2 regions of the Limnohabitans sp. Hippo4 genome follow, and region 2 is predicted to be linked to the other one. Evidence: predicted binding sites of a transcription regulator. Region 2 holds the regulator's gene; the other holds the start of a gene.
What was found. Region 2 encodes LexA, which represses DNA repair genes until DNA is damaged. Its sites were predicted from a motif close to ACTGTATNNNNATACAGT; they were not measured.

Region 1 (8,607 bases), 1.0 Mb from region 2:
TTAAGCTGAGTGAGTCACGCACAGATGCATCATCATCAACAATACATATCAGCTGGTTTTCAAACATCTATTTTGTTCCCAGTTGGCAATGAAACAACAAAACATTTTTTAGGTTTTGATCGGTACGAAATTGATCCGTCATTGTTTTCAATCAACGACTTACTGATAGACAAACCTAATCCCAAACCATCTTTTTTTCCACTGTAGAAAGGCTTAAAAATAATTTCAGTTTCGTAGATATCAAGAGTTTTACCTGAATCAAAAATACTTATTTCAACTCGCTGCTGCTTATTTAATGCAAACATTACCTCAACGAGTCCATCCGAGTTGGCTGACTCTATCGCATTCTTGATCAAGTTGCCTAATGCCGTTTTCACTTGAGTGATGTCCACCATCACCCACACGGGTTCGCTGAGCTTTTCAATCTTTAATTGAACATTTAACTTTTGAGCGTAGCTTTCTAACTGCGAAACTGCATCTATCACCAACTGATCAACATCTACCAACTTAATGTTTGAAGCACCTCCGATGAAAAAACTTCTCAAACCACGAACAATCTCAGACGCACGAATCGACTCTTTGATGATTTGATCTAGTGTTTTTCGCAATGTATCTTTGTTTTTTCCGTTTAACTCGGTGTGTTCACTTGACGAAAGCAACATCGCAGATTCAGCATAGGCATTGATAGCACTCATTGGCTGATGCAGTTCGTGCGCAAGAGATCCTGCCAACTCACCCGCTGCCACCAACTGCAATGTTTCTTTCAACTTTTCTTGTGTATTCAATCTTTCGTCAACAACAGTACCAATAAGCAAACCTGTCATAGATAAAGTAAACATCACAATTTGCATATCAATCAAATCACTGGGCAACACGCCTATCTGTGTAAAACTGATCACTAAAGGTACTTGAATCACCGCCGCGGCAAATGTAGCACCTGGCAAAGAATGCGCCGCACCAATCAAGCCGACTGCAAAGAATAGTGGGAAAAAATATTTCATCTGCAATGCAATAGGCAAGGAAAAAACAAAATATTCACAAATTAGGAGCCCCAAGAACAATAGCCAAAATGATTGACTTTTAAACATTTGTTTAAATTGCTCTTGACGGTATGGATTTAAAAACAAAAGAGACAACGGAAGTACAACCACCAGCCCCAATAAATCACCGACAAAAAAACGATAACTCGCCTCAACAAAATCGTCTTTGACTAATTTTCCAATTAATGTTTGAAAGCCAACATACAAGATTGCTGTAACTACCGCGCCAATCACGCTGACCAAACTCAGTTTCAAAACCTCTACTCGGTTTTGCAGTCTCGGAACACCTTTCATCAGTTTGATCAAGACATAAGAAATACTTGAGTAGCAGCCAATCAATATCGCATTTCCAATCAAAACAGAAGAAGAAAAGATAACTGAATCGCGGATTAGCCAATCAGCAAATCCAATTGTGAAAAAAACCCACGGAGCCCACATCAATCCAGCCCAAGTTAGGAAAAGTACTTGAACAGCGGCAGGCGGATTCCAAGGCGTGATGTTGAGCTGCCCCATTGGATGAATAAAACTTAGCCAGTCAACGCATACATACACAAGCGAAAACACCATCGCTAAAATTAAGTTTTTGATTGAATGAGTCATTATTTGTAAAGTTATACCTCAGCCTTATATCAGCTAACTACAAATAGAACTTTGCTCAACAGTCAACAACTCAAAGAAGCCGAACCAAGTGTGAAAGTTGTGCAGCAAGAAAAAAGCGACTCGAATGAGTCGCTTTTAAAGTGGTGGGCCCACCAGGACTTGAACCTGGGACCAAAGGATTATGAGTCCTCTGCTCTAACCAACTGAGCTATAGGCCCTTGGGCGCTGATTGTACTTTGCCCAAAAGCCTCTCTTAGAGCGCCAGCGACCTTTAGGCCGCAACCGGCTTGAACTGATACCCGTTGCCACTGACTTCCATCGTGCCAAACGCTGGGAAGGGGAAGTGAAAACCACCGGCCATCATTTTGTCTTTGACCAGCATGTCAAAGATGCGGCGGCGTGACATGCGTGCCATGGCGGGGTTCATGTCAAACAACACAGACCAATCTGGCGCACGTGCAAACAAGGATGGCACGTTGGTGATGTCGGCCACGTAGGCAAACGACTGACCTTCTGAATCCATGCGGAACAAGGTGTGACCCGGTGTATGACCGAACGCAGCCACGGATGTAATGCCTGGCGCCACAACAGCACCCGACTCAAACTTGACCAACTGATCGCCACCCAAATTACCCAATGCACGGCGAACGCCCATGAAGGCGCCTTTCATGGCGGGGGGTGCGGCTTCCATGCGCGCATCGTCCATCCAGAATGCATGCTCTGTGGCGGGCACGTGGACACGCGCGTTGGGGTACACCAGTTCGCCGGCTTTGTTGCGCAAACCGTTGATGTGATCACCATGGTAGTGGCTCAACACCACGTTGTTGATGTCGGTGGGTTTCAAGCCCACAGCTGCCAAGTTGGCGGCCAGTTTGCCGGTGGTGGGTGGTCCGTTATCGGCAAAGCCGGTGTCAAACAAGTAGCGCTGATCGCCATTGATCAATAAGAAGGGGGTGTAGGGCACATCGATGTAATCGGTGGGCAGGTTTTGGCTGGCCAACAAGGCTTTGACTTGCTCCAGGGGGGCATTGGTCACAAACTCTTCGCCCAAAGGGCGGCGCACAGCGCCATCGTTCAAGGCAATGATTTCCATCTTGCCTAACTTCATGCGCTTGTAGCCCACGGCGGGCAAGTCGGGCAGGCCAAAGTTGGGGGCCGACTGTGACCACACCGATGAGAAAGTAAGAGCGGATGCGCCGGCAATGCCAGCACCCAAAAACAAGCGTCTGTCCAACATGATGAGGTCTCCTCAGTTTTATAAACACTCAATATACCAATGGCGTACTTAGAAGTGCGCTCGTACTTTGAAATAACCCTTCCAGTGCCTTGACACTTACAAGCCCTGTACAGCTACCAAGCGCGCGCGACTGCATTCATCGCGAATGCTTTTAAGGCCCTGGTAGATGGGCCCGTTGTAGAAGCTTTCAAACGCAGCGATGTCGGGAAATTCCAAAATGACGATGCGCCGAGGCTCCCAGTCACCTTCGTAAACGCGGTGCTCGCCGGCCCGTGCCAAGTACTTGCCACCCGCAGCTTCTAGGGCCGGTTTAACGCCCGTCATGAATTCTTGGTAGCGGGTTAAGTCAAAAATTTCCACATCAAAAATCACATAAGCGCTCATAGGGTCTCCTTGTGTTTGATCAGCTAGATGTCATGGACAAAGCAGCTTTGCTATTAGAACGGATGATGGCGCCGATTTTTTCTATCAGCAAAGTCTCAGCAGTGCTTAGCTGAAGCTGGCGAGTTGCTGCACCCACCGTTTTCTCCCAAGACTTGCCAATGTCTTTGGCCATTTTTCTGAACAATGCCATAGAGGGTTTAAAGCCAAATTCACAATCGGCACAAAACGCCTCCCATGAATGTGCGCCTACGGCTTGGTAGGTGTTTTCATCGCCAATAAAAAGTGCCAAATCGTTGTCACCGTAGGCCTGCACACACAAAAGGTCATAAAAAGGCGCAAGCACATACCCCTGACTGTTAATCATTAACGAAATATTTTTGGCATGCGCGTCACTGTTGCCGATCAAGTAATTGAACATGACCCAGCGTTGTACAGACAACAAGTCTTTACCCGAGAGCTTCAAATCTCGAAACGCATGCACAATTTTTTTAAGGCTGACGAACCCACCTTGACGCTCGTATTTCCAGTCAGAGCCGACGCCCAACAACTGGCAGGCGTCAATCTGATGCAAACAAATGATCTCTTCATTGACAACAACACGGTCATAGCGCTGCACGACGTAAAGCGCTTCAGGCAAGCGCAGTAAATAAACAGGTGGCACAGGCAATTGCATTTCTGCAGCCAATTTCATGCACAGGTATTCATTGATCGCACTGGGCTGGTAGCGCACCAACCTAGAGTCTGGTTTGGCGATGTGCGTGGTAGGTGCGCCAGCAACGCTGTCGTATAAAAGACCACGCTGATCGTCGTAACGCAAACCAACTTTGTCTTGCGCACCAGCCAGTGACATTCGGGTTTGCGCGTTCGAAGTCAGGAGTGCTTGCTTGTCTGCACGTGCGTTGACCCTGGCACTGAGTTGCGCTTTTGACAGCTCGCTGTATTTTTGTAGTTGATTGGGGGTGACATGATCTGGCAATACAGACAAAACGCCCGGTAAATCGGCTCCCAACTCACCGATCAACTCCAAGGTGTTGGCACCTCGAAGCTGAATCTGATTCAGGACCTCATCCAGTGGCGTTCCCTCTGGTAATAAATTGCCAAAGAAGGTCTTGACCGCGTCGCCTCTATAAGGCTCCTTGCGCAATTCAAACTGCGGCGCAAGCAGAAAGGCATCTTTGGCCTTGAGCCATTCTTCGTCATATTGAAAAAAATACTGCGCCATCTCATGGCCTAACCACCCCATTGGTTGGGCGTTAGCCCACACACGCAGTCGGATCATGATGGGTCGCCTTCGGTCTGCGACAAGCCTGTGATGTGAAAGGTGAGCCCTAAGCCACTGGCCAACCTCACAAGCTTGCCAAGACTGCAGCTTTCTGGATGGGCCTCCACATCTCGAATGAATGAAGTACTCACACCGCAAACTGCAGCAGCCTCCTCACGAGACAATTTTTGTCGTTTGCGCTCGGTTTCTAGCGCTTTGGCCAACTCATGGATGCGTGATGTTTCAATCTTCATAATTTGATCTTATAAGAACACATTAATTTGATAATGGCTTTTTAACTTATATTTTGCTCCAATAAGATCAAAATTATTAGAAATTTATCCAATGATTCACTATTTGATCCTTAGAGATCAAAATAAATTGAAAATTATCGCAGTGCCTTTGAATTTTTCTTGCTATTTCATTTTTCTCTTCAAAATTTCAGATTGAATGCTGTATTTTCATACAGTATATTTAAAGCATGCCTACAACTGCTTTCATCACACCTCAGCCAATAAACCCCACCGCCCCCAAGCTGTGGCTCAACATGTGCGCCTGGAAAGTGCCCGCTGGCTTTCCCTCGCCCGCAGCCGACCACACCCAAAAACGCATTGACCTGAACGACCACCTCATTCGCAACAAAGAGGCCACGTTCATTTTCAAAGTGAAGGGCGACTCCATGGTGGGTGCTGGTATTTACGAAGGCGATGCACTCGTCATCGACCGCTCCATTGAAGCCAAGCACAACAACATTGTGTTGGCTGTGCTCAACAACGAGTTCACCGTGAAGCGTTTGTACAAGCGCGGCGGTGTGGTGAAGTTGGTGGCCGAGAACAATTTGTACCCGCCCATTGTGGTGAAGAGCGGCGAGGAGCTGAGCGTTTGGGGCGTGGTCACCTACAACTTGCACAAGTTGTATTGAGAGGCACCATCAACCTGTTATGCATCGCGATGAGTTCTGCCACACAAGCACCCGTTCAACAACTGGCCCTGGTCGATTGCAACAACTTCTACGTCAGTTGCGAACGCTTGTTCCGCCCCGACCTGCGCAACGTGCCCGTGGTGGTGCTGTCCAACAACGATGGCTGCGTGGTGTCGCGCTCTAATGAGGCTAAGGCTTTGGGCGTGCGCATGGGCCAGCCTTGGTTTGAGTGCAAAGCTTTGGTGGCCGAGCATGGTGTGTTTGCACTCAGCAGCAACTACGCTTTGTATGCCGACTTGTCCAACCGCGTGATGCAAATTTTGAGCGAGTACTCGCCGCGCTCGGAGGTGTATTCCATTGACGAATGTTTTGTCGACCTCACCGGCACACCCAACTTGCGCGAGGTGAGTTACGCCATGCGCCAGCGTGTGATGCAGTGGACAGGCATTCCGGTGTGTGTGGGCATTGGGCCCACCAAAACATTGGCCAAGCTGGCCAACCATGTGGCCAAGAAGCATCCACGCTCGCAAGGTGTGTTCAATTTCAACGCGCTCACTGAAGCACAAAAAGACAAGCTACTCACACAATTGCCTGTGGAGGAAGTGTGGGGCGTGGGTCGCAAGCTCACCAAGCGTTTGGCCGAGTACAACATTCACACGGTGCAAGATTTAAAAACCGCACACACGCCCACCTTGCGCGCCGACTTTGGCGTGGTGATCGAAAAAACACAACGCGAGTTGCAAGAAATCCCCTGCGTTGATTTGCAAGAAATTACACCCGAAAAACAGCAAATCATTTCCAGCCGGTCGTTTGGCAACATGGTCACCGAACTGCCTGTTTTAAAAGATGCGCTGTCTACGTTTGTGGCCAACGCCTGCGCCAAACTGCGCGCACAAAACAGCCAAGCGGCCGTCATTCAAGCGTTCTTGCACACCAACCGTTTTAGAAAAGACTTGCCGCAATACTCGCCCAGCTTGGCCGTGCCACTGCCCTACCCCACCAACGACAGCTTGGTGATTTTCAGATGGGTGGACGCGCTGTGTGAGCGCATGTACAAGCCTGAGTACCAATACAAAAAAGCCGGCATTGTGTTGAGCGACATCAGCCCCGTCACGCACTACCAAGGCGACTTGCTAGAAGAGCCTGCGCCTGCGCAAGGTACGCTCATGCAAACCTTGGACGCCCTGAACAAACGCTTTGGGCGTGGTGCGGTCAAGGTGTCCACGCAAGGCGCCTACAGCGGGTGGCAAATGCGGCAAGAAAGACGATCGCCCAACTACACCACCGATTGGACAGAGGTGCCAGTGGTCTAGAATGAATTTTTCATCACTGAAAACACCACCATGTCCACGTTGCCCGCCACTGCCATCGTTCGAGAAGTCGGTCTGCGCGATGGCCTGCAAAGCATTCAAACCATTTTGCCCACAGCGCAAAAAATAGAATGGATTCAACAGGCCTACGCTGCTGGCCAACGTGAAATTGAGGTCGGCTCGTTCGTACCGCCCAAGCTCATGCCGCAACTGGCAGACACCTGGGACGTGCTGGCCTTTGCCAAAACACTGCCCGGCCTCACGGCCTCTGTGCTCATCCCCAATTTGAAAGGCGCTGAACGCGCATTGGAAGGCGATGCCGACCTGATGGTCTTGCCTTTGTCGGCCAGCCATGCACACAGCTTGGCCAACTTGCGCAAAACGCCTGATGAAGTGGTGCAAGAGCTGGCGCGCATTCGCGCAGCACGCGACGCCTCTGGCAAGAAGACCCTCATTGAAGGCGGCGTGGGCACCGCGTTTGGTTGCACCTTGCAAGGCGAAGTGAAAGTGGACGAAGTGCTGCGCCTCATGCAAGCCTTGTTAGACGCTGGCGCAGACCGCGTGAGTTTGGCCGATACCGTGGGCTATGCCGACCCGCACTCGGTCAGCGTGCTGGTAGAAAAAGCCTTGCGCATCGCTGGCAACAAACTCTGCTGCGGCCACTTTCACGACACGCGCGGCTTGGCACTGGCCAATGCCTATGCCACGCTCAGCCTGGGCATTCAACGCTTTGATGCGTCACTGGCTGGCATTGGCGGCTGCCCGCACGCACCGGGCGCCAGTGGCAATGCCGCCACCGAAGACTTGGCCTTTATGCTAGAAGCTTCCGGCGTGAAGACAGGCATCGACATTCCCAAACTGTTGGCCTTGCGCCAGCAAGTGGCTGGATGGCTGACAGGGGAACAAACCAATGGCACTTTGTGGCGCGCTGGCTTGCCCAAGAATTTCAAAGGAGCACTTCATGGCTGATTTGTTTGACAACCCGATGGGTTTGTGCGGTTTCGAGTTCGTAGAGTTTGCATCTCCTGTGGCGGGTGTCATCGAGCCCTTGTTTGAAAAAATGGGCTTCTCTTTGGTGGCCAAACACCGCTCCAAAGACGTGGTGCTGTACCGCCAAGGCGACATCAATTTCATTGTCAACCGCGAACCCAGAAGCTTGGCGGGCTACTTTGCCGCAGAGCATGGTCCTTGCGCTTGCGCGCTGGCGTTTCGAGTCAAAGACTCGCACAAAGCCTACGCTCGTGCGCTAGACATGGGCGCGCAACCCGTCGAGGTGCCGACAGGGCCGATGGAGTTAAGACTGCCCGCCATCAAAGGCATCGGCGGTGCGCCCCTGTATTTGATCGATCGTTACGAAGACGGCAGGAGTATTTACGACATCGACTTTGAATTCATTGAAGGTGCAGATCGCCACCCCGTGGGCCACGGCTTCAAAATCATCGACCACCTCACCCACAATGTGTACAAGGGTCGCATGGCGTTTTGGGGCGCTTTTTACGAGAAGATATTTAACTTCCGAGAAATTCGCTACTTCGATATCAAAGGCACACACACGGGTCTGACCAGCCGAGCCATGACAGCACCCGATGGCCTCATTCGTATTCCTTTGAACGAAGAATCTGGCAAAAATGGCGGACAAATCGAAGAGTATTTGATGCAGTTCAACGGCGAAGGCATTCAGCACATTGCGTTGCGCACGGACGACCTGATGAAAAGCGTTGACGCCCTGCAAATGGCGGGCATTCCCCTCATGACAGCGCCCAACGACATCTACTACGAGATGCTGGAAGAGCGCCTGAAAGGTCATGGCGAACCAGTGGCAGAATTACAGGCACGCGGTATCTTGTTGGACG
Region 2 (8,607 bases):
CGGTTTGCAAAAGAGACAAACCAATGGCACCACGGCGACGCAACCATGGACTCGGGCGATAACGTGGGTCGCCATAGACGGTTTGCAGGTTGAACAGCACTTCTAAAACATTGGTGGGGCCTAGCTTGTTACCCAGGGCCAGTGGGCCCACAGGGTAGCCCAGTCCTAAGGTGACAGCAATGTCCAAGTCTTGCGGTGTGCACACGCGTTGTTGGCACATGTCGGCTGCAATGTTCACAATGTTGGCCACCACACGTTGTGTGATGAAGCCACCGCTGTCGCGAACCACACTGACGGCTTTGCCATCCTTGGCAAACAAGGCATGGGCTGCGTCGCGCATGTCGCTGCGTGTGGCAGGATTGGTGGCCAAGACGCGGCGCTTGGTGGCTGCATCGTCAAACAACATGTCGATGCCAACCGTGCGGGCAGGGTCCAAACGCTCAACCACAGCCACGGTGGTGACATCAAAGCCCAATGGCGCTACAAGCGTCAGCGCTTGTGGAGAAGGCGATGCCCCTGTTTCAATGGTGGCACCCAAGTCCTTTAGCAGTTGAAGAAGCTCAAGCCTTCTGGAGGCGCGAGGCGAAACCCAGACAGGTGGGAATTCTTTAACCTCGGGTACTGGCGGTTCGGGCGCAATCACGGGCTTGCCTTCTACATAAGTGTAAAAACCTTCACCTACTTTTTTGCCAACGACACCGCCTGCAAGACGCTGGGCTGTGATGACGCTGGGTCTGTAGCGTGGTTCTTGGTAGTACTGGTTGTAGATGGATTCCATGACAGGATGTGAGACATCCAATGCCGTTAGATCGAACAGTTCGAAAGGGCCTAATTTGAAGCCGACTTGGTCTTTCAAAATTCGATCGATGGTGGCGAAATCGGCCACGCCCTCGGACACAATGCGCAGCGCTTCAGTGCCGTAACCACGGCCCGCATGGTTGACGATGAAACCAGGCGTGTCATTCGCTTGGACGGGTGTGTGGCCCATTTGCGTTGCAAATACAGTGAGACGTTCGCAAACTGATGGGTTGGTTTTCAAACCTGCGATGACTTCCACAACCTTCATCAAGGGAACAGGATTGAAGAAGTGATAACCCGCAAAATTGGCTGGTCGCTTTAAGGCGGCTGCAATGGCCGTGACGGACAGTGAAGAGGTGTTGGTGACCAGTACGGCCGTCTCAGGCAACAAGTTTTCAAGTTCAACGAACAAAGATTTTTTGATGTCTAAGCGTTCAACGATGGCTTCAACAACCAATTCACACGACTTCAAATCATTCAGGTTGCTGGCACCATGTAAACGTGATTTGTAGGCATTGACGGTGTCTGCATCCAGTCGCCCTTTGGTGGCCAGTGTGTCCCAGACTTGGAAGACGGCTTCTTTGGCTTTTTGAATGGCGTCTGCTTGCGTGTCATAAAGCCAGACTTGGCTACCTGCTTGTGCGGCAATTTGAGCAATACCGCGGCCCATAGCGCCTGCGCCAATGACGGCCACTTGATTGAATGCGATGGTCATTTGTTGAATTCGAATTTGTAAAAAAGTCACTGCATTCAAGCAGTCTGTTTTTCATCGACGAACTTGAAGTGCGCCGGGGTTGACGATGTTGGTCGGTGTGCCTTTGATGAAGTTCACGACGTTGTCAAACGCTGCACCAAAGTACAACTCGTAATTGTCTTTTTCGACGTAGCCAATGTGAGGTGTACAGATGCAATTCTCGAGACGCAGCAAAGCATGACCCTGCAAGATGGGTTCATGTTCAAAGACATCAATGGCAGCCAAGCCAGGACGACCACGGTTGAGTGAACTGATGAGTGCATCGGGTTCAATCAGTTCTGCGCGCGATGTATTCACAATCATGGCGCTGGTCTTCATGCGTGACAAGTCGTCGAGCGTGACGATGCCGCGTGTGGCATCGTTCAAACGCAAATGCAAAGAGATTACATCACTTTGTTCAAAAAAGGCTTCACGTGTGGTGGCTGGAATGTAGCCGTGCTGTGCTGCTTTTTCCCTTGAGGCTTCACTTCCCCAAACCACAACTTGCATGCCAAAGGCCTTGGCGTAACCTGCGACCAGCTGGCCAATCTTGCCGTAGCCCCAGATGCCCATGGTGCGGCCGCGCAAAACCGTTCCCATTCCAAAATTGACAGGCATGGATGCAGACTTGAGGCCTGATTGTTGCCAAGCACCATGTTTGAGGTTGCCAATGTATTGCGGCAATCTGCGTGCCGCAGCCATGATCAGTGCCCATGTGAGCTCGGCCGGTGCGTAAGGTGATCCGGTGCCTTGGGCCACAGCAATGCCTCGCTCGGTGCAAGCTTCTAAATCAATGTGAGAGCCTGCATGGCCAGTCTGTGAAATGAGTTTAAGTCGAGGCAACTTTTCAATCAGTTGTCTGCTGAGGTGTGTGCGTTCGCGAATCAAAACCAGAATGTCTGCGTCTTTAAGTCGCACAGACAATTGGCCCAAACCCTTGACGGTGTTGGTATAGACCTTGGCGCTGTAGGCATCCAATTTGGACGCGCAATCTAGTTTTCGGACGACATCTTGGTAGTCGTCAAGGATCACAATGTTCATAGGCACTATTGTGCCTTGCCCGAAGGCTTCTATGGACTTCTGAATTCAAATTTTGAGCACCAAAATGCACTGCATAAATGGCAGCAATGGTGCAGGGGGATTAATGGGGCAGGGAAGGCTTGCTTTTGGCTTCTAAAGCAACCAAACGGTCGAGTTCGGCGCAGACGTCGGCCATGCGGCCAGAAATGACCATTCGACCTGCGCAAGAGGCGGTTTCGCCTTGCTCTGACACGCGAAGGACGCGAAGTGCACGTTGTTGTGCTTGTCGAGGACCCAAGCTTGCACTTGGACTTGCACCAGAAATGCTGACTTTGTGACTTGGCTGGGCCTTTTCAAATGGGTTGTCCAAGTTCATTGAAGAGCTGAGGAACTTTTGAAAACCGTTGTAAATGCTTGTGATGCCGAGGAGTGCGATGGTCATATCTAACCTTTGAAAATGGATGAGCGATGCAAAAATGATGTTGACAATGCAATGAGCGATTTACATCAGCAGCGTGTTGCGGATGAGACCCACAGCCAAACCTTCAATGTCAAAGGGTTCGCCAGGTTGAACCAAAATGATAGGGTAGTCGGGGTTTTCGGGCAGCAGTTCAATGCGATCGGATTGGCGACGCAAGCGCTTGACGGTGACTTCTTCACCAAGGCGTGCAACCACAATTTGGCCATTTCGTACCTCTTTGGTGGCTTTCACGGCCAGCAAGTCGCCGTCCATGATGCCTGCATCGCGCATGGACATGCCACGGACACGAAGCAAATAATCGGGTTGCTCTTGGAACAGGTGAGTTTCGACGTGATAGGTGCGATCGACATGTTCTTGGGCCAAAATAGGTGAGCCGGCAGCAACACGTCCAATGAGTGGCAATGCCAATTGGGCAAAACCTGGCAATGGCAGGCTGAACAGGTCGCCAGAGTTGCGCAGGCTGTCTCGTGAGTTGCCTTTGAGACGAATACCGCGGGATGTACCGCTGACCAAATCGATGGCGCCTTTGCGTGCCAAAGCTTGCAGGTGTTCTTCGGCTGCATTGGCAGATTTGAAACCCAATACCTGTGCAATTTCTGCGCGTGTTGGCGGTGCGCCAGTTTCAGCGATGGTTTTTTGGATGAGCTCCAAAATTTGTTGCTGACGGGCTGTGAGCTTGGGTTGATCGATCATGGTGCGGTCCTTGAAAGGTGGCTGAGTTGACAGACAACTGTTTTCTTATCCAGTAACTGTATTTTTAACCAGTCTTTTTTGAAATGCAAGCAAAAAATCAAAAAATTGTTGTTTTAGGCACCGGCGGCACGATTGCGGGCGAGTCCAGTTCGGCTTCTGAGGGGCTCAGTTACAAGGCTGCTCAGAGGGGGATTGATGTCTTGCTCCAGTCTGTTGCAGAAATCGGACAGGGTCTTCCAGAGGCCTTGAGCGGCTACCAATTTGAATCTGAACAAGTGGCGCAGCTGGACAGCAAAGACATGGACTTTGCCACTTGGTATCACTTGGCTCAGCGTTGTGAGGCTTGGCTATCGCAGGATGATGTGGCGGCGGTGGTGATCACCCATGGCACGGATACGCTGGAGGAAACGGCTTATTTCTTGTCCCGTGTCATTGCCAATGAAAAACCCATTGTGCTGACTTGTGCCATGCGTCCTGCCAATTTCAAAGATGCCGATGGCCCCCAAAATTTGCGAGACGCATTGACGTTGGCATCAGTTGCCAAAGGCGCTGGTGTTTGGATGGTGGCAGCTGGCGAAATACACCACAGTCAGCATGTTCAAAAAGTACATCCCACGCGGTTGAATGCCTTTGACTCGGGCGAAGCTGGCTTGGCAGGCACAGTCATTCAGGACCAAGTGACATGGCGTTCAGAGTTTGCGCCAGTGGCTCAGCCCAACAAAATCAAGCTTTCTCACTTACCTGATCCCGCATCATGGCCATGGGTTGAAGTCATCATGAACCATGTGCAAGCCAGTTCTAAGCTGGTAGATCTGCTAATCAATGCCGGCGTACGAGGCATCGTGCTTGCAGGAACAGGCAACGGCTCTGTCAGTACCGATTTGAAGGAAGGGCTGCTGCGTGCGCAAGATGCGGGCGTGCAAATTCGTGTTGCCAGTCGGTGCAACCAAGGGCCTGTGATCGTGACGGCGTCACACATCTTCCCTGTGCTGTCAGGATTGAGCCCAGTCAAATCAAGAGTGGCTTTGATACTGGACATGGTGTCCAAGCCAACCGACTGATTTACCCAAAAAAAATCCGGCCTCAGCCGGATTTGGACATCGCACGTGCGCGTGATCAGGCAGCGCCCAAAGCTTGCATGGCGCGCTTGGTAATGTCCTCCACTGAGCCCATGCCGCTGATGGCGCGGTACTGAGGCGCAGCGTGTGCTTCAGCTTTAGCCCAATCGGAGTAATAGGCCACCAAGGGGCGTGTTTGTTGGCTGTAGACGTCCAAGCGCTTTTTGACGGTTTCCTCTTTGTCGTCTTCGCGTTGAACCAAGGGTTCGCCGGTGACATCGTCTTTGCCTTCCACTTTGGGTGGATTGAATTTGACGTGATAGGTGCGGCCAGACGCAGGGTGTGAGCGACGTCCGCTCATGCGCTCAATGATGGCATCAAAGGGCACATCAATTTCGAGCACGTAGTCGAGTTTGACGCCTGCGGCTTTCATGGCATCAGCTTGGGGAATGGTGCGAGGGAAGCCATCAAACAAGAAGCCATTGGCGCAATCTGCTTGCGCAATGCGTTCTTTGACCAAGTTGATGATGAGGTCGTCGCTGACCAGGCCGCCCGATTCCATGACGGCTTTGGCTTGAAGACCGAGCGGGGTGCCCGCTTTTACAGCGGCACGCAACATGTCGCCTGTGGAGATTTGCGGGATGGAAAATTTCTCGCAAATGAAGGCCGCTTGCGTACCTTTGCCCGCACCAGGTGCGCCTAAAAGAATCAGTCTCATGGAAGTTCCGAATAGTTGTTAAATCTTTCGCCACAGCCTGCATGGCTCTCACTGGAGAATAGCATGGGAATCCCAAATTTTCCTGACGCCAGCCCTTCGCGGGGATCAGGCCTTGAAAAGTTCACGAACGCGTGCCAGGTCTTCGGGTGTATCAACGCCTGGGCCTGGGGCTTTTTCTGTGACGTGGACTGCAATTTTGTGGCCATGCCACATGGCGCGCAACTGTTCCAGTGCTTCGCAGCTTTCAATGGGAGCAGGGGGCAACTGGGGGAAGGCTTTTAAAAAACCCACTCGGTAGCCATAAATGCCAATGTGCCTGAGTGGCGCGGGGGACGGCAGTTGTTGAATGCCTTGGGTGTTGCCATCGCGCCACCAAGGAATGGGCGCACGGCTGAAATACAAGGCCAGTTGCGCCTGATCCAGAACCACTTTCACCACGTTGGGGTTGGTAAATTCTGCAAGTTGGTGGATGGCATGGGCTGCGGTGCTCATGCTGGCCGAGGGGCGTTGAGCCAGCAAAGAGGCAACTTGGTCGATCAAATCTGGGTCGATCAGGGGTTCATCGCCTTGCACATTGACCACCACATCGTCGTCTGTCAATCCGAGCAAGGTGCTGGCTTCTGCCAACCGATCGCTGCCACTGGGATGATCAATGCGGGTGAGCAAAGCTTTAATGCCATGAGCTTCGCAAGCAGAAACAATGTCTGGACTGTCTGCTGCAACCACCACTTGCGATGCGTTGGACAATGCAGCACGCTGCGCAACCCTGACCACCATGGGCAAGCCTTGAATGTCTGCCAAGGGTTTGTTGGGTAGCCGTGTTGACGCTAATCGCGCGGGAACCAGGACTGTGAAAGAGCGACTCATGTCAGTGGTCGGGCTGTTTAGACCAAAGGCGTACGGGGTTTAAGTGATTCCAATTCTTCGTCACTGAGTGTGCGTGCTTCGTTTTCTAGCAAGATCGGAATGCCATTTCGAATGGGGTAAGCCAAACGCGCACTGCGCGACCACAGCTCTTGCAATTCGCGTTGCACATCCAAATGGCCCTTGGTGACTGGGCAAACCAACAGTTCGAGTAATTTCGTGTCCATGGCTTCAATGATAACGGTGACGGGTGTTGACGAGTGCATCGAATGCCTGCCAGAACGACAATTCTGGCTCAAACAGCAGAGGAACCGCAAAAGCTTCAGGGTGAGTTGCCCAAAGCTTGATGGCGTCTTTCTCTGTGCACAGCAATTTCAAATGGGGATGGGATGCGTGCCAGTTTGAAAAGTTGGCGTGATCGGGCAGGGCATGGAATTGTGCAATTTGAATGCCGCGCTCTTCCAGCATGTGGGCGAAAGCCTTTGGTTTCGCAATACCACACACCACTTCAACAGATTGATTTTGGAGCGCAGTCAATTCGATGGATTGACCCAAGCCATTGATGGCCTGCGCACTGAGTTGGCGAGTGGACTCGAAGCCTTCAGCCAAAGTTCTGCGCTGCGTGTGAAGCAACAAGTCGACAGTTCTGGGCCAAGACTCTCGCAAGGGGCCGGCCGGTAGCAGGTGCCCATTGCCGATGCCCATGCTGTCCATGACGCAAATTTCGATGTCCCTTTGAAGCGCTGCATGTTGCAAGCCATCATCGCAAACAATGAAGCGGATGTTGGGGTACTGATGCAAGAGCTGCTGTGCCGTAGCGACGCGATTGGCGCCTACTGCGACGGGGACTTGGCACTTCTGAAAAATCAACAAGGGCTCATCACCTACTTGATCGGCTGAACTTTGCGCGTTGACCAGCTGAATTTGATCTTGCGTGCGTCCGTAGCCTCTGGACACCACACCCACTTGATGACCTTGTTGTGTCAAGCGTTGCACGATGGCCATCGTGAGCGGGGTTTTGCCGCCGCCTCCCGCCACCACATTGCCCACCACAATGACAGTGGCATCAAGCTTGTGTGTTTGAATGAATCCCAAGGCGAACAATGAGCGCCGAACAAACCAGGCCAATTTGTAAAGCAGTTCGATGGGCCACAACAAATAGGTGATGACTGAAGTGGTTTGCCAATGGCGTGGCAGTTGATGAAGCCATTGCATGGTGCGTCGCTCAGCGAATAACGCTTATGGCTTGGTCAAGTTGTTGCCAGACGCATTTTGCGTGGCAAACGAAATTTTGGAAATGCCTTGCATGCGCGCTGCTTCAAGGACATTGACCACGGCTTGATGAGAAGCGGATGCATCGGCTTTGATCAACAAGGTGGCGTCGGATTTGTTCATGCTGCTGAGTGCCGTGCCAATGTCTTGCGGTGTTTTGCCTTCGAGTTTTGCACCATTGACTGCGTACATGCCTTGCGCATTGACTGACACCACCCAAGTTTGGGGTGTGCTTGAAGACTGTTGCGAATTGGCTGATGGCAAGCTCAAGTTCATTTCATTGAACTTGGACCACGTGGTGGTGAGCATCAGAAAAATGAGGATGACCAGCAAGACATCAATGAACGGGATCAAATTGATGTCGGGTTCGGCTGGTGCGGTGGTTTTGAATTTCAAGGCGGGCCTTTTGAAAAATCAATCGCGCATGGCGGCCAAATGTCTTGCAAAACGCTCGGATGCCCACTCCATTTGGAGCACCATGCGATCGACCTTGGCTTTGAAAAAACGCCATGCCATGAGGCAAGGAATAGCGACCAACAGGCCCAATGCCGTGTTGTACAGCGCCACCGAAATGCCGTGGGCCAGTTCAACGGGTTGTTGTTGTCCAGGCGATTGCAAACCAAACAATTCAATCATGCCAATGACGGTTCCCAACAAGCCAAGCAAGGGTGCCGCAGACGCCAATGTGGCCAAAGCGTTCAGGTAACGCTCAAGTCCTTGCGCCGCCATTCGGCCTTCCATTTCCATGCTTTCTCGCACGTCTTGGTGACTGGCGGAGGGATTGAGCGCCAATGTCTGAAGGCCCGCTGCAAAAATGGGTCCAACGGAACCCATTTGGGCCAATTCTTGAAGGCTTGCATCGGAGGGGAAGCCTTGTCGTGTGCTGTCGATGGCTTTGGTTAGCGCGTTTGCTGGCAGCACTTTGGACGTTCGCAAAGCAAAGATGCGCTCGAAAATGATAGCGAGTGCA

Region 1: B9Z46_RS04975 (LexA family transcriptional regulator) is a predicted target of LexA. The motif match lies at 4,975-4,992, and genes of this name have one in related genera.

What each region holds. Positions count from the first base shown of each region.
Region 1 is NZ_NESE01000001.1:1,052,094-1,060,700, forward strand. It holds gene B9Z46_RS04940 (response regulator transcription factor) at 1-67, opposite strand, end outside; gene B9Z46_RS04945 (ATP-binding protein) at 60-1,640, opposite strand; tRNA gene B9Z46_RS04950 (tRNA-Ile) at 1,782-1,858, opposite strand; gene B9Z46_RS04955 (MBL fold metallo-hydrolase) at 1,912-2,877, opposite strand; gene B9Z46_RS04960 (DUF1330 domain-containing protein) at 2,974-3,261, opposite strand; gene B9Z46_RS04965 (HipA domain-containing protein) at 3,281-4,540, opposite strand; gene B9Z46_RS04970 (helix-turn-helix domain-containing protein) at 4,537-4,776, opposite strand; gene B9Z46_RS04975 (LexA family transcriptional regulator) at 5,004-5,444, shown strand; gene B9Z46_RS04980 (Y-family DNA polymerase) at 5,474-6,757, shown strand; gene B9Z46_RS04985 (hydroxymethylglutaryl-CoA lyase) at 6,788-7,723, shown strand; gene hppD (4-hydroxyphenylpyruvate dioxygenase) at 7,716-8,607, shown strand, end outside.
Region 2 is NZ_NESE01000001.1:32,641-41,247, forward strand. It holds gene B9Z46_RS00165 (3-hydroxyacyl-CoA dehydrogenase) at 1-1,513, opposite strand, end outside; gene B9Z46_RS00170 (D-2-hydroxyacid dehydrogenase family protein) at 1,565-2,572, opposite strand; gene B9Z46_RS00175 (hypothetical protein) at 2,673-2,993, opposite strand; gene lexA (transcriptional repressor LexA) at 3,054-3,725, opposite strand; gene B9Z46_RS00185 (asparaginase) at 3,809-4,786, shown strand; gene adk (adenylate kinase) at 4,842-5,501, opposite strand; gene kdsB (3-deoxy-manno-octulosonate cytidylyltransferase) at 5,607-6,368, opposite strand; gene B9Z46_RS00200 (Trm112 family protein) at 6,386-6,592, opposite strand; gene lpxK (tetraacyldisaccharide 4'-kinase) at 6,597-7,580, opposite strand; gene B9Z46_RS00210 (biopolymer transporter ExbD) at 7,605-8,033, opposite strand; gene B9Z46_RS00215 (MotA/TolQ/ExbB proton channel family protein) at 8,052-8,607, opposite strand, start outside.